Regions from separate parts of the Marinagarivorans cellulosilyticus genome, predicted to be linked through region 1. Evidence: predicted binding sites of a transcription regulator. Region 1 holds the regulator's gene; each other region holds the start of a gene.
The links. Region 1 encodes sigma-54, which starts transcription at its own class of promoters, with help from an activator protein. Its sites were predicted from a motif close to TGGCACANNNNTTGCNNT; they were not measured.

Region 1 (3,137 bases):
TGCAGTACATCGCAGGGATGACTACAATCACTTTAAGACGCTCTCAATTTGTGCAGAGCAAAAAACTTGATGGATTTATTCTTCGATGAAGCACTCTTTGCAACTCAAACTCGGCACTCAGCTGACCATGACGCCTCAGTTGCAGCAGGCAATACGCCTATTGCAACTTTCGACTCTCGATCTGCAAAACGAAATTCAAGAAGCTCTTGAAAATAACCCGATGCTAGAAGTCACTGAAGACAGTGGTGCTAGCGATAGCAGCGGCGATGCCGAACGCGCAAGCAATGCGCAATCAGAATTACCCGCCGATAGCGAGACGCCTGTAAAAGCTGCCGAAACAAGTCCAGAAAATACCAATGATGCCAACGAGCCTGCCGCCAGCGACGATTGGAGCGAAAATATCCCCACAGATTTAGCGGTTGATACCAGCTGGGACGACATCTACCAAAGCGGCTCGAGTGGCAGCGGCCTATCGCGCCCCGAAAACGAAGATTTCGATTACGACTCGCGCAACGCCAGCGCCGAAACCTTACAAGACCACCTGATGTGGCAACTAAACCTCACGCCCATGAGCGATACCGACCGCGAGATTGCAACCGCGATTATTGATGCAGTCGAACCTTCTGGCATGCTAAGCCAAACCTTGGACGACATCTTCGAGGGCATGCAGAAAGTCTTCCCCGACCTTGAAGACGACGAAGTCGCCGCCGTATTGCGCCGCGTACAGCAGTTTGACCCACCAGGGGTTGCCAGCCGTAACATTAGCGAATGCCTGTACCTACAACTGTTACAACTACCGGAATCCACCCCCGGCTTTGCCACAGCCAAAGCGCTCGTCGCCGATTACCTGCCGCTACTCGGCAGCCGCGACTTCAAACAATTAATGCGCAAGCTCAAAGTCAAAGAACCCGAGCTTCAAGCCGCTATTGCTTTAATTCAAAGCTTAAACCCCAAACCCGGCGACGCCATCAGCGAATCAAGCACTGAATATGTCGTACCCGATGTATTTGTTACAAAGGCTAATAACCGCTGGCAAGTGCAACTTAACCCAGACATTGCGCCAAAATTAAAAATCAACTCTGATTACGCCTCACTGGTTAAGCGTGCCGATAGCAGCAGCGACAACACCTATTTAAAAGACAACCTACAAGAAGCGCGCTGGTTTTTAAAAAGCCTACAAAGCCGCAACGAAACACTGCTTAAGGTTGCCACTTGTATTGTCGAACGCCAGCAGGGCTTCTTGGAGCATGGTGCCGAAGGCATGAAGCCAATGGTTTTGCATGACGTTGCCGAAATGGTCGAAATGCATGAATCGACAATTTCACGCGTAACAACACAAAAATACATGCACACTCCGCAAGGTATTTTCGAGCTTAAATACTTTTTTTCCAGCCACGTGGCAACCGAATCCGGCGGCGAGTGCTCATCTACAGCCATTCGCGCCATTATTAAAAAATTAGTCGCTGCCGAAAATACCCGAAAACCCTTAAGCGACTCTAAAATTACAGAATTACTGGCCGATCAAGGTATTAAGGTTGCGCGACGAACCATTGCAAAATACCGAGAATCATTACAAATTCCACCCTCGAACGAGCGCAAGCAACTTGTATAATAGTTGGCTTTAAGTGCTATAAGGCTGAGTTATCTATGCCACTAGAGAAAATGCTATCGGCGAACCGTGTACTGTGCGGCACCGAATGTACCAGTAAAAAGCGCGCCCTTGAGGCGCTGGCTGAATTAATATCCAGCAGTGTACCTGCGTTAAAAGCAGATGATTTGTTCCAACAATTAATTACACGAGAAAGGCTTGGCTCGACCGGCATTGGCGAGGGTATTGCCATCCCTCATTGCCGTTTTCCAACCGGTGGCGTTTCTATTTGTGCCGTAATGACGCTCAATAACGCCATTGATTTCGACTCGGTAGATAACACACCGGTTGATTTGATCTTTGCCATGCTAGTCCCAGAGGACGCAGACAACGATCATTTACAAAATTTAGCTGCGCTGGCTGAGGCACTGCAAGGCACCGATTACGCAAAAACATTACGCGGTGCCGGTAGCAATAATGCCCTATACACTGCAGCCGTCGCGCCATTCAAAGAAAGTTAAAAGAACGGCTATAGGGCACCTGAAGGTCATAATTGTACTCTACACTGTGAAGCAAAAAATTAATTGACCAACCGTGGCGCCAGACTATTTTCATGTTTACCATTATTTCACGAGGAGGTTACCATGCAGTTTGTTGTTGTTAGCGGGCGCTCTGGCTCAGGCAAATCAACGGCTTTACAGCTTTTGGAAGATTGCGGCTATACCTGTATCGACAACCTGCCAGTGAGCTTACTACCCGCATTAATCACTCAAATGAAAAGCGTGGATAACGGTAAATTGTTTTTAGCCGTAGGTATTGATGCCCGCAATATTGGTGGAGATTTAAGCCGATACCCAAGCATTATCCAGGCCTGCCAGCTCGAGGCCTCACAATTTACCACCATCTTCCTAGACGCCAGCAATACCGTATTACTTAAACGCTTTAGCGAAACACGACGCAAACACCCGCTCTCTAACGACAAAACAGGCCTGCAGCAGGCTATCGATAGCGAGCGCGCCATTCTAGAACCCGTCGCCGCACTTGCCGATATTACGCTAGATACCAGCACTCTAACCTTGCACGAATTGCGCAGTGTGATTCGCAAAAAAGTGGTTGGCGAAGACAGTAAAAGTGCCGCTTTAAGCTTTGAATCTTTTGGTTTTAAATACGGCATGCCAGTAGATGCAGACTTTGTTTTTGATGTGCGCTGTTTGCCTAATCCATTTTGGAAACCCGAGCTTAGAGGTTTTACCGGCCTAGAAGAGCCCGTACAGACCTTCTTATCAGAACAGCCCGAGGTTATGGCAATGGCAGATGATATTGCTGCATATTTATCAAAGTGGCTGCCCTCTTTTCAGGCCAATAACCGAAGCTACCTTACTGTTGCCATTGGCTGTACCGGTGGCATGCACCGCTCAGTATTTTTGGCAGAACACCTGACGAAAGTGTTTAAAAATACCTATGGCAATGTACAAGTGCGTCACCGTCAATTAGCAGGACAAGCGCAACCCATAGCGCATTTAGTGGCCAAACAATGAGCGAACAAACA
Region 2 (3,137 bases), 2.6 Mb from region 1:
CTATGGTAATGGTTCACACCCAAATAAGCACCCCGCTATCCGCTCGAGCAAGTAATTAATGGAATACCCTAGTGCGAACTAAAACATGGTATTTGCTAGGCCTACTGGCGATGCTTCTGCTTCCCTTACTGGTTAAATTACCGGCTTACTCGCCAACGTGGCAAGCTTTAAACGATACCGCCCATTCGGTGCTTTTTTTACTGCTGTGTATAGGTTTTGCGGCATTTTATAAGCTGCCCGGCCAACACATAATTACAACTCGCAGCTGGCAGCTTTTGTGGGCCGCACTACTAAGCGGCGGTGTGGGCATTGAGGTGCTGCAGTCGTTTATCGGCCGATCTGCCAGCGTGTATGATGTTTTTTTGGATAGCATCGGCATTGGTGTTGGCTCACTACTGTACTGCGCCTGGCAGCAAAAGCGAGCATCGTTAGCCGCCATTGCCTGCGCATTAATGATGTTTGCCTTTATTAATCCATTGTGGGTCAGCTACCATTCGCACCTGCTCCACAAGCAGCTCCCTATAGTGTGTAACTTTGATGGCCCTTGCCCATGGGCGCTGGGGTTTAACCAAGGGCGCTTCAAAACACTCAAACCCCATATGCCAAAAAATTCACTGTGGCCTAACAACAACTCTGAATTTGGCCTCTTAAACTACCCTGCAGCGCCTTATCCTGGCATAGGTATACAAAATGCTTTTGCCAGCTGGGCAGGCTATAAAGAGCTATGCGCAGAACTCTATTGGCCCTATTTATTCGACAGCCAAATAGGCATCCATATTCACGATGCCAACTTCCCCCATAAAAGCGACAAATTCGACAGCACGGCAGCGCTAAAACCCGGCGCAAACACCGTATGTATTTCTTTAGAGGTTGTGGCAAAAAACGTTGATTTAACAGCCGCTAAAACACTCATTTACTACAAACCAGCGCCCAAAGATGCTGGCGAGCTGTATTTGGATAATATTCGGCTACGGTAATGGCAACTGTAAAATCACGTTAAATATGATGCTCTAGAATTGAATAAGCCAACAGTAGCGTGCCACTATGGTGCCATACATTGCGCACATTCGTGCGCTGCTAAATTAATTTCTAAAATATAGGTATTACACAACATGAATATTACTGTTAAAAATTCTGTCCTTTCGCTCAGCATCGCGGCTGTATTTACCATCTGTACCGGCTGCTCCAAACAAGAAGCACCAGAAGATAATAGAATGTTAGATAACGTGAGCGAAACAACACAGCAAACTTTAGATAACATTAAAGAGAGCTCAACCGAGGTTGTCGAAGCAGCAAAAGAAAGCCTTGATGAAGGCATAGATAAAACAAAAAAAGTTGCTAGCGATATTAAAAATAAAACCGAAGCGGGCATCGAAAGCGCAAAAGAGGCCGCAAGTGATGTAGCCGATGCAACACAAGAGGGCTATGAAGATACAACAGATAAAGCCGAAGAACTTAAGGAAGACGGCAAGGCGCTGTTAAACAAATTCTAAGCCCAAAAAAGTACAGCAATAGCGCACATCCAGTTACACCCAGCTAAAGTGGGGAGTGCGCTAAGCCGCTACTACCGAAGCACCTCGGTTAAAAAATAAAAGCAGCACAATAGTGCAGGCATCAATAAATAGCCTAAGCCTTGCACCCTTTGTGAACGTAAAGCAAAGTGATATTTCGCTAGCCTTCTGTAATGGGGTTCATTAAACTTCTGTTTATTAAGGCATTAATGCAATTCAGTAGAATCTGGTACGCATACTGCTTTAGTTCTGTTATTCGTACCCTTGTATCTCAAAGTCGAATACAACAATTTGAATCAATAGAGCGCTAGGGTTCCGGCTGCTATGGCAGCGCTGGTCCGAGAGCACTCAACCTTGAAGTTTAAGGTTACACGGCGGGATAAAAGCCCGGGAGAACCAGATGGCGATATTGCCAGGGTACTCCATGTCCAAGTGTAAACTAAAACTGAAAGGTGTCCACCATGAAACGATTATCCCTCCTGCTTTTTGTTCTACTTTTTTCGAGTAATACCTTTGCTGCCGATAAATTTAAAATCTGCTGGTCCATCTATGTAGGCTGGATGCCGTGGGCCTATGGCGCCGAGACTGGCATTGTTAAAAAGTGGGCCGATAAATACGACATCGAAATTGATGTGGTGCAAATTAATGACTACGTCGAATCCATTAACCAATACACCACCGGCGGTTTTGATGCCTGCACCATGACCAATATGGATGCGCTAACTATTCCTGCAGCTGGCGGCGTGGATAGCACGGCACTGGTTGTTGGCGACTTTTCCAACGGCAACGATGGTGTCGTGTTAAAAGGTAAAACCAAACTTAAGGAAATAAAAGGCCAAACGGTCAATTTGGTAGAACTTAGCGTGTCCCATTACTTGCTCGCCCGCGCATTAGATACTGTAGGTATGAGTGAAGCAGACATTAAAGTGATGAACACCTCCGATGCCGATATGGTAGCGGTTTACGGCACCAAAGATGTCACGGCTGTATCCACCTGGAACCCACTACTCAGCGAAATAACCAGCATGCCTAAAAGCACTAAGGTTTTCGATTCGTCACAAATTCCCGGTGAAATTATTGACTTATTAGTGGTGAATACCAAAACGCTAAAAGCCAACCCTAAATTGGGTAAAGCTTTAGTCGGTGCTTGGTACGAAATTATGGGCTTAATGGCCGCCGACGATAAAAGTGGTATTGCTGCGCGCACCTACATGGCACAAGCTTCTGGCACCGACTTAGCCGGTTACGATGCGCAGCTTGCCAGCACCAAAATGTTTTACACCCCCGAGCAAGCACTGGAGTTAACTAACAGCAAAGCCTTACTTAATACCATGAAAAGCGTGGCAGAATTTTCGTTCGATCACGGGTTGCTAGCAGGGCCCCCTAGTAATAATCAACCGCATTGTCTAAGATTTGCTCGTTTTTATAACCTTTAGCGAGAATTGAGTGACCTTAGACGAATGTACGGCTCATATTACTGATCCGAGACAAGATAAAAACAAGAAATACGCGTTATCGAGCCTCCTGCTGATCATATTTTCCTCAACCATCAGTGGATATGACACCCCAGAAGCTATGGTTGAATTTGCCAAGCTAAAGCATGAATGGCTCCAGCGTTTTGTCACT
Region 3 (3,137 bases), 1.7 Mb from region 1:
TGAGCGCGCTGGGCTTAAACCAGATGTCGCCAATGCATTGCCCGTTTCTTTTTTATTCCCGAGTGGCGAAGCCAAAGCCGTAGTATTAATATCTTCCGCCATTGCGGTATTTTCAGGCAGCCCCCGTGCAACCAAAGGGTCTACAGCAAGGTTGACTTGCTCAGTTGCAAGCACCGGCGTCGCCTGCGCAATGCAATGCCCCGTTAAACTTAGCATCACAATAAAAACAATGAATTTTGTCATCGATGCTACCTCAGTTTTTTAATTCGCTCTGAAGGACTAATAACATCAGTCATTCGAATGCCAAATTTTTCATTGACCACAACCACCTCTCCGTGGGCAATGAGCGTACCATTCACCAAAACATCCAGCGGTTCGCCAGCGAGTCGATCCAACTCAATTACCGAGCCCTGATTTAGCTGCAGTAAATTCCGGATGGTAATTGCAGTACGGCCAACCTCCATAGAAATGCTGACAGGAATATCTAAAATGACGTCCAGATCCGGGCGGCCATCAACGCTCGCTGCTGCGCCAGTGCCGGCAGCAGCGGCAGGCTCGTCAAACTCCTCAAGATCAACCGCCTGAGCAGCCTCTTCCTCTACTTGCTCCTCCATAGCTGCAGCCCATTCATCGGCCATGCTGTCCTGATCAACATTATCATTCTCGTCATCACTCATCAGTTTCTCCTTCGGGCGCACCCGGCTTAAATGGGCCTGCTCGGTCTATTTGTTCACACACTTTAAGGGCTAGGTGCTCACCACGTTGACCTAGCGTGGTTCTGAACATAGGCACACCGTTGGCCGTTAACACTTGCATTTCTGGTAAATTTATCGGGATAACATCACCGGGGCGTAGCTCAACAATATCGCGCAAACTAATATCTCGACGGGCAATGTCGCACTCAAGTTCAACTTCCGCATCCATCACATCCTCACGTAACGCATTTATCCAGCGGTCGTCTCTTTCGTCGGTATCCGATTGCAAACCAGCATCAAGAATTTCTCTAATTGGCTCGACCATCGAATACGGCATCGTAATGTGAAGTTCTCCGCCGCCGCCGTCGAGCTCAACATGAAAAGTACTGACCACAACCACTTCGCTCGGACTAACAATATTGGCCATCGAGGGATTAACTTCTGAATTAATATATTCAAAATCAATTACCTTTACTGCGCGCCAAGCTTCTTTTAGATCAATAAAAGCCTGCTCCAATACCATCTGCACAACACGTAATTCTGTGGGTGTAAATTCACGCCCTTCAATTTTGGCATGTCTACCATCACCACCAAAAAAATTGTCAACTAATTTAAAAACAAGTTTTGCATCAAGAATGACCAAAGCTGTACCACGTAAAGGCCGAAACTTGATCATATTCAAACTGGTCGGCACATAAAGGGTATGGACATATTCGCCGAACTTTTGAATTTGAATCCCCCCAACAGAAACATCTGCAGTACGACGCAGTAAATTAAACATGCTTATTCGGGTATAACGTGCAAAACGCTCATTAATCATTTCTAACGTAGGCATTCGCCCACGAACAATACGGTCCTGACTTGTTAAGTCATAATTACTGACCGCAAGGGGATCACTGTCGTCCTCCGTTTCGACATCGCCATCATCAACACCGTGAAGTAAGGCATCGATCTCATCTTGTGATAATAAATCTTGCATCCCTTTACCCTACTGCATTACAAAGTTGGTAAATAAAACCTGCTCGATACTTGGCTTGCCGATTTCTTTCTCTAGAATTTTCTGCAGTTCTTGCAAGCACTGCTGACGAAGCAATTCTTTTCCTTCAGCCGTTTGCAATTCGTTATACATTTGACCACCAATCGTTAACACCAACGCATTGGTAATTAGAGGCGCATGAAGCTCGATAGCGGAAATGACACTTTCGTCACGGATTAATAAAGTAACGTCGACCTGAGCATAACGCTGCCGCCCCTTGTAACCGAAGTTAGCAATAATGGCCGGTTTAATCGGGTAGTAAATCGCCGGTTCTTTGACGTCCTCAACAACCGCTTCCTCAGCTGGCATTTCTTCTGCCGGAGGAGTCATCAATTTAAGGGCAAAAATAGTTCCCCCGACTGAACCACCAACCAGTAGTAAAGCCAATAGAACCAATAGAATCAGCTTCTTTTTGCCGCCGCCAGCTGGCGCTTCGGCACCGCTTTCTTCCTCTTCAGCCATGTCAAAAACTCGTCGTTTATTAAATTTTTTATCAATTAATTAATGACGGAGCAAAAAAAGGGCCACATAACTATTAAAGACACACATAAAGTTGTTAACACAGAGGCACAAAAAAGGCCGCGATATACGCAGCCTTTTTCGTCACATTTTTTAGTTGCTATACAAAGTGATCTACAGCCGAACGAGGAACATGCACAACATGCTGCTCGGGCTGAGCCTCCTCTGGGCCTCCTTGGGGTTCGCCACCATAAGTTTGCGAATCATCACTATCAGAAGCTTGCTGATCAGTCACATCCGCTTGCACAAGATCTAACCCCTCCTCATCAAACGAGTCTTTTAAGCGCTGCAAAGTGGAATCTAGAGCTTCGCGGACAGCCGCATTTTGCGCCGAAAATGTAACCGTCGCTTGCTCATTGGCCATTGATATTTTGACGTTTATCGGTCCCATATCCTGCGGGTTTAACTGTATTTCAGCTTGCTTAATATTTTGCGAAGCCAAATTGGCTGAACGTTCCGCAATTTGGCCAGCCCAAGCCGGCGAGCCAAAACGTACATTAGCCGAAACAAAAACACGATCCACTGCTGGCAAAGGCGCTTTTGGTGAAAGCTCTGTCGCGGGTAACGCAGGCTTAAAATCTTGCTCTTCTTGTAATGAATAATTTTGCTGAAAACTAAAACCTTTTTCGGGCATTAGCGCTTCTGAAGCACCCGCTTTAGCGGCAATCACGCCAGAGCCTTGCGCCATGAATTTATTGGATAATGCCTGAGTTAACTGTCCATTATTCATTGACGACAACATACCGCCCCCGCTTTGCGGAGTACCGGTAGGAAGAGTAGACTTACCTAACATCACAACCGATGCTGAAGTCGAGCTTAACTCGTCATCGCCGCTCACAGCAACCTCAGGTGTCGCATTCTTTAGCGCAAAACCTTTTATCGGCATA
Region 4 (3,137 bases), 470 kb from region 1:
ATCTTGGTTACAGTCAAAATCATCTAAGTTTTGTGAAAGGTAGCGTAAACCCAAATAGTTATACGAAGGCCTATGAGTATTATCGGTATGCGGATTATTGGCGTTTTGCGCATAAACTAAGCTGCCCGAAAAACCGCCCGCAACCAACGCGGCGCCAGCAAATAATGATCTGATTTTATTCGTTGAATAGGTGTTTGGATTAAATACTGCATTTTTCATCGTGTACTCCAGTTTTTCACATTTACATTTTATTTTTTTACTTTCGCCAAATATTGGCATATTTAAAGCAGCGATTTTTCCTGAAAGCAAAGAGGCAGCGCGCTATCGCAAAAGGCACATTTCCCCCTAATGTTCACCGCCCTCTTCATGCTCTGCGTTGTCTCTATTTTTTGCTTTAGCATTGGCACTTGGCGTATCACTCGACGATACACGCTGCGCTTTAGGTGCATCTTCTTCAGCACAAACCAATGGGTTATCTTGCGATAAATTGGTGGCCTTAACCCGCAAGGGAGGAGCCTTACCGTCTTTATCTTCGCCAAAATAAATGGTTTGGTGCGGAAACGGTATTTCAATACCTTGCTGATCAAAGGCTATTTTCATGCGGCGGTTATATTCACGCCCTACTGTCCACTGCTGGATAGGCTGGGTTTTAACGCGCGCTTTAATCACCACGGCGCTATCGGCAAATTGATCGACGCCAAAGATTTCTAAGGGTTCTAATATGAGCTTGTTAAAATCATCATCTTTTCGAATATCTTCATCAATAGCTTTCAATACATTCATTACTTGATCAGCATCTTCACGGTAAGCAATGCCTATATCAAAAATGTAATAACTAAAGTCTTTGGTTAAATTCTCTACCACATCTATTTCACTAAATGGCACCGTATAGACAATACCAGACAGATCTCGAAGTTGAACCTTGCGTATTGTGATTTTTTCGACCAAGCCTGCCCGGCCAGAAAGGCGCACCACATCACCAACCTGAATAAGGTCTTCCAATATTATAATAAAGCCAGTTAGCAAATCTTTAATTAGGGTTTGCGCGCCAAAACCTACGGCAAAACCAACCACTCCAGCCCCCGCTAACAATGGCATAACGTTAATACCCACTTCTGATAATGCCATCAATATAAAAATCACTAAAAAAGTAATGTAGACAACATTTTTTGCAATTGGCAATAGCGTATCAACACGTGAAGTATGGTGGCCGCCCCAGCGCCTAAATGCGCGTTCAACAAGCGAGACTGCCAACTCCATAAAAACAGAACCTAAAAAGATAATAATAAATAGAGTGGCCAAAGTCCCCATCAACGATGTAACCGCAGGCTTAGCAAGCCAATCATCAACCGGAAGCTCCCACACCAGCGCAACCCCAACCAATGCAGAAAAAATTATAAAAGTAGCAACCAAGGCACGAATTAAATTAAAGTAGAAATGTGCTTTAGACGCAGGCAGCGCCGCTTTTCGCAACGCAGATTTAGCTTTACCTTCTAGCTTGCTCAACAGCAACTTTAATAGCCAAAAAAGAAGCACGCCGAGCGCAATCAATAGCACAGTGAATATTGTTTTTTGCACCGCCCCCTGATTTAACCCCGAGCCATCAATCCAACCATCTAAGGCGCCAGTCCAAGAATTGGCTAGCTCATCGACAGAAATAGTATCTGAAATATCTAATAAAGAGTCACTCTCGGTTGAACCCGAGCCTTCTGCTTCAGAATTTTCAGCCTCATCTTTAACTTCTGAAGTTTGGGGAATTGGCAGAATTTGCGCAACAGCGGTATCAGCCCAACCACAACAACTAATGATCAAGGCGAAAAAAACTACACATTTCGCCATTGATACTGCCGTTAAGCTACGCGATAACGCTCCGCTATTTAGAAAAAACATACCCTCCCCCTACCACCAGATAATAAAAAAAACAGAAAAACAATCGAGTAATAAGCTCAAATCATATTTTCGGCTTTCGCCCCAAAACCAATGTAATTAAAAAGATCACTAAAAATACAAAAAATAAAATTTTTGCAATACCTGTTGCAGCGCCAGCAATACCACCAAAACCCAGTACAGCAGCAACTAAAGCCACAATGAAAAATACAATTGAATAATAAAGCATTGTTTTCTCCCCAATAATAAAAGGCGTTGTTAATTGCGCCGTATTAATTAGCTGCATGCTAGCCTTAAGACAATGCATCACAGTTATTACCTACCTAGCGAAAGCTATGCCAAAAATAGTATTAGCGATAAATATGACAAAAACACTGTAAGAATAAGGTAAATAGAACATTGCTACGGACTATCTACATCTACCGGTAGAGAATAAAACTTCAAATTAGGTAGTTATTACAAAGCACAGGAATAACTTTGTAATAACTACACGCTTTTAGGTTTTTAGTCATATTTAAAAACAAACGCGCTAAGAAATTGGAGCACTCTACCCAAGTAACGGCTGCCATTTTTTTAAGAAAACAACTGATATATAAGGCTAAAACTAAAAATGGCATTAGCCTATCACTTAGCTTTAAGCAAACTGGCACGGCGATTGAATAACCTCTATTACCTAGCATCAAAAAGCTTCTGTGCAGGTTTCTTGCGGTATGTTGATTAGCCATCGAGCGCACAACAAAGAACACAACAAGAAGCGTATTAATCTAGGCGATGATTAACGAAACCACTAACAAACCTAATAGAGAGAGAAATATTATGGCTACTACAGCTTCTAAAACAAAAAGTAATACAGCAACCAGTGACGCAGATGTAACCGCTAACGACTCACTCAGCGATGCGTTTCAGCATATGCAGGGTGCAGCCAACAGTGTGAAAGCGGCCGCAAGCACATTAACTTCAAGCTCCTCGGTAGCCGCTCGTGAGGCCATTGCACAAGGTAAAGAAAAAGCTTATGCAGCATCTAATCAGGCAGATGGCTGGGTAAAAGAACGCCCTTATACAAGCATGGGTCTAGCCTTTGCCGCCGGTGTTGTATTGACTGGCCTATTAAAGAAGTAAAGTCATGATAAATACTGAACATACCGAGGAGCCTACCAGCGCCTCACAAAAAGCGCATGCGGGTGAGTCCAACGGCTCGCCCGATGCAGATTTTACCGGTTTGATTCAGGAGGAGTTAAATTCCATTACCC

Region 2: the regulator sigma-54 is predicted to act here: its motif matches at 1,739-1,756, upstream of MARGE09_RS20565 (putative urea ABC transporter substrate-binding protein).
Region 3: the regulator sigma-54 is predicted to act here: its motif matches at 2,241-2,258, upstream of MARGE09_RS16400 (flagellar basal body-associated FliL family protein).
Region 4: the regulator sigma-54 is predicted to act here: its motif matches at 2,211-2,228, upstream of MARGE09_RS07440 (DUF1328 domain-containing protein).

Annotation. Positions count from the first base shown of each region.
Region 1 covers NZ_AP023086.1:2,343,131-2,346,267, reverse strand. Annotated here, with positions in the region: gene MARGE09_RS09235 (RNA polymerase factor sigma-54) at 86-1,612, shown strand; gene MARGE09_RS09230 (PTS sugar transporter subunit IIA) at 1,648-2,109, shown strand; gene rapZ (RNase adapter RapZ) at 2,233-3,126, shown strand; gene MARGE09_RS09220 (HPr family phosphocarrier protein) at 3,123-3,137, shown strand, end outside.
Region 2 covers NZ_AP023086.1:5,046,682-5,049,818, forward strand. Annotated here, with positions in the region: gene MARGE09_RS20555 (VanZ family protein) at 72-977, shown strand; gene MARGE09_RS20560 (hypothetical protein) at 1,113-1,493, shown strand; guanidine-I (ykkC/yxkD leader) riboswitch at 1,808-1,907, shown strand; gene MARGE09_RS20565 (putative urea ABC transporter substrate-binding protein) at 1,973-2,947, shown strand; gene MARGE09_RS20570 (ISAs1 family transposase) at 2,958-3,137, shown strand, end outside.
Region 3 covers NZ_AP023086.1:4,028,868-4,032,004, forward strand. Annotated here, with positions in the region: gene MARGE09_RS16385 (flagellar biosynthetic protein FliO) at 1-243, opposite strand, end outside; gene fliN (flagellar motor switch protein FliN) at 249-677, opposite strand; gene fliM (flagellar motor switch protein FliM) at 670-1,674, opposite strand; gene MARGE09_RS16400 (flagellar basal body-associated FliL family protein) at 1,684-2,193, opposite strand; gene MARGE09_RS16405 (flagellar hook-length control protein FliK) at 2,351-3,137, opposite strand, start outside.
Region 4 covers NZ_AP023086.1:1,872,521-1,875,657, reverse strand. Annotated here, with positions in the region: gene MARGE09_RS07450 (hypothetical protein) at 1-219, opposite strand, end outside; gene MARGE09_RS07445 (mechanosensitive ion channel family protein) at 346-1,890, opposite strand; gene MARGE09_RS07440 (DUF1328 domain-containing protein) at 1,952-2,194, opposite strand; gene MARGE09_RS07435 (hypothetical protein) at 2,704-3,006, shown strand; gene MARGE09_RS07430 (hypothetical protein) at 3,011-3,137, shown strand, end outside.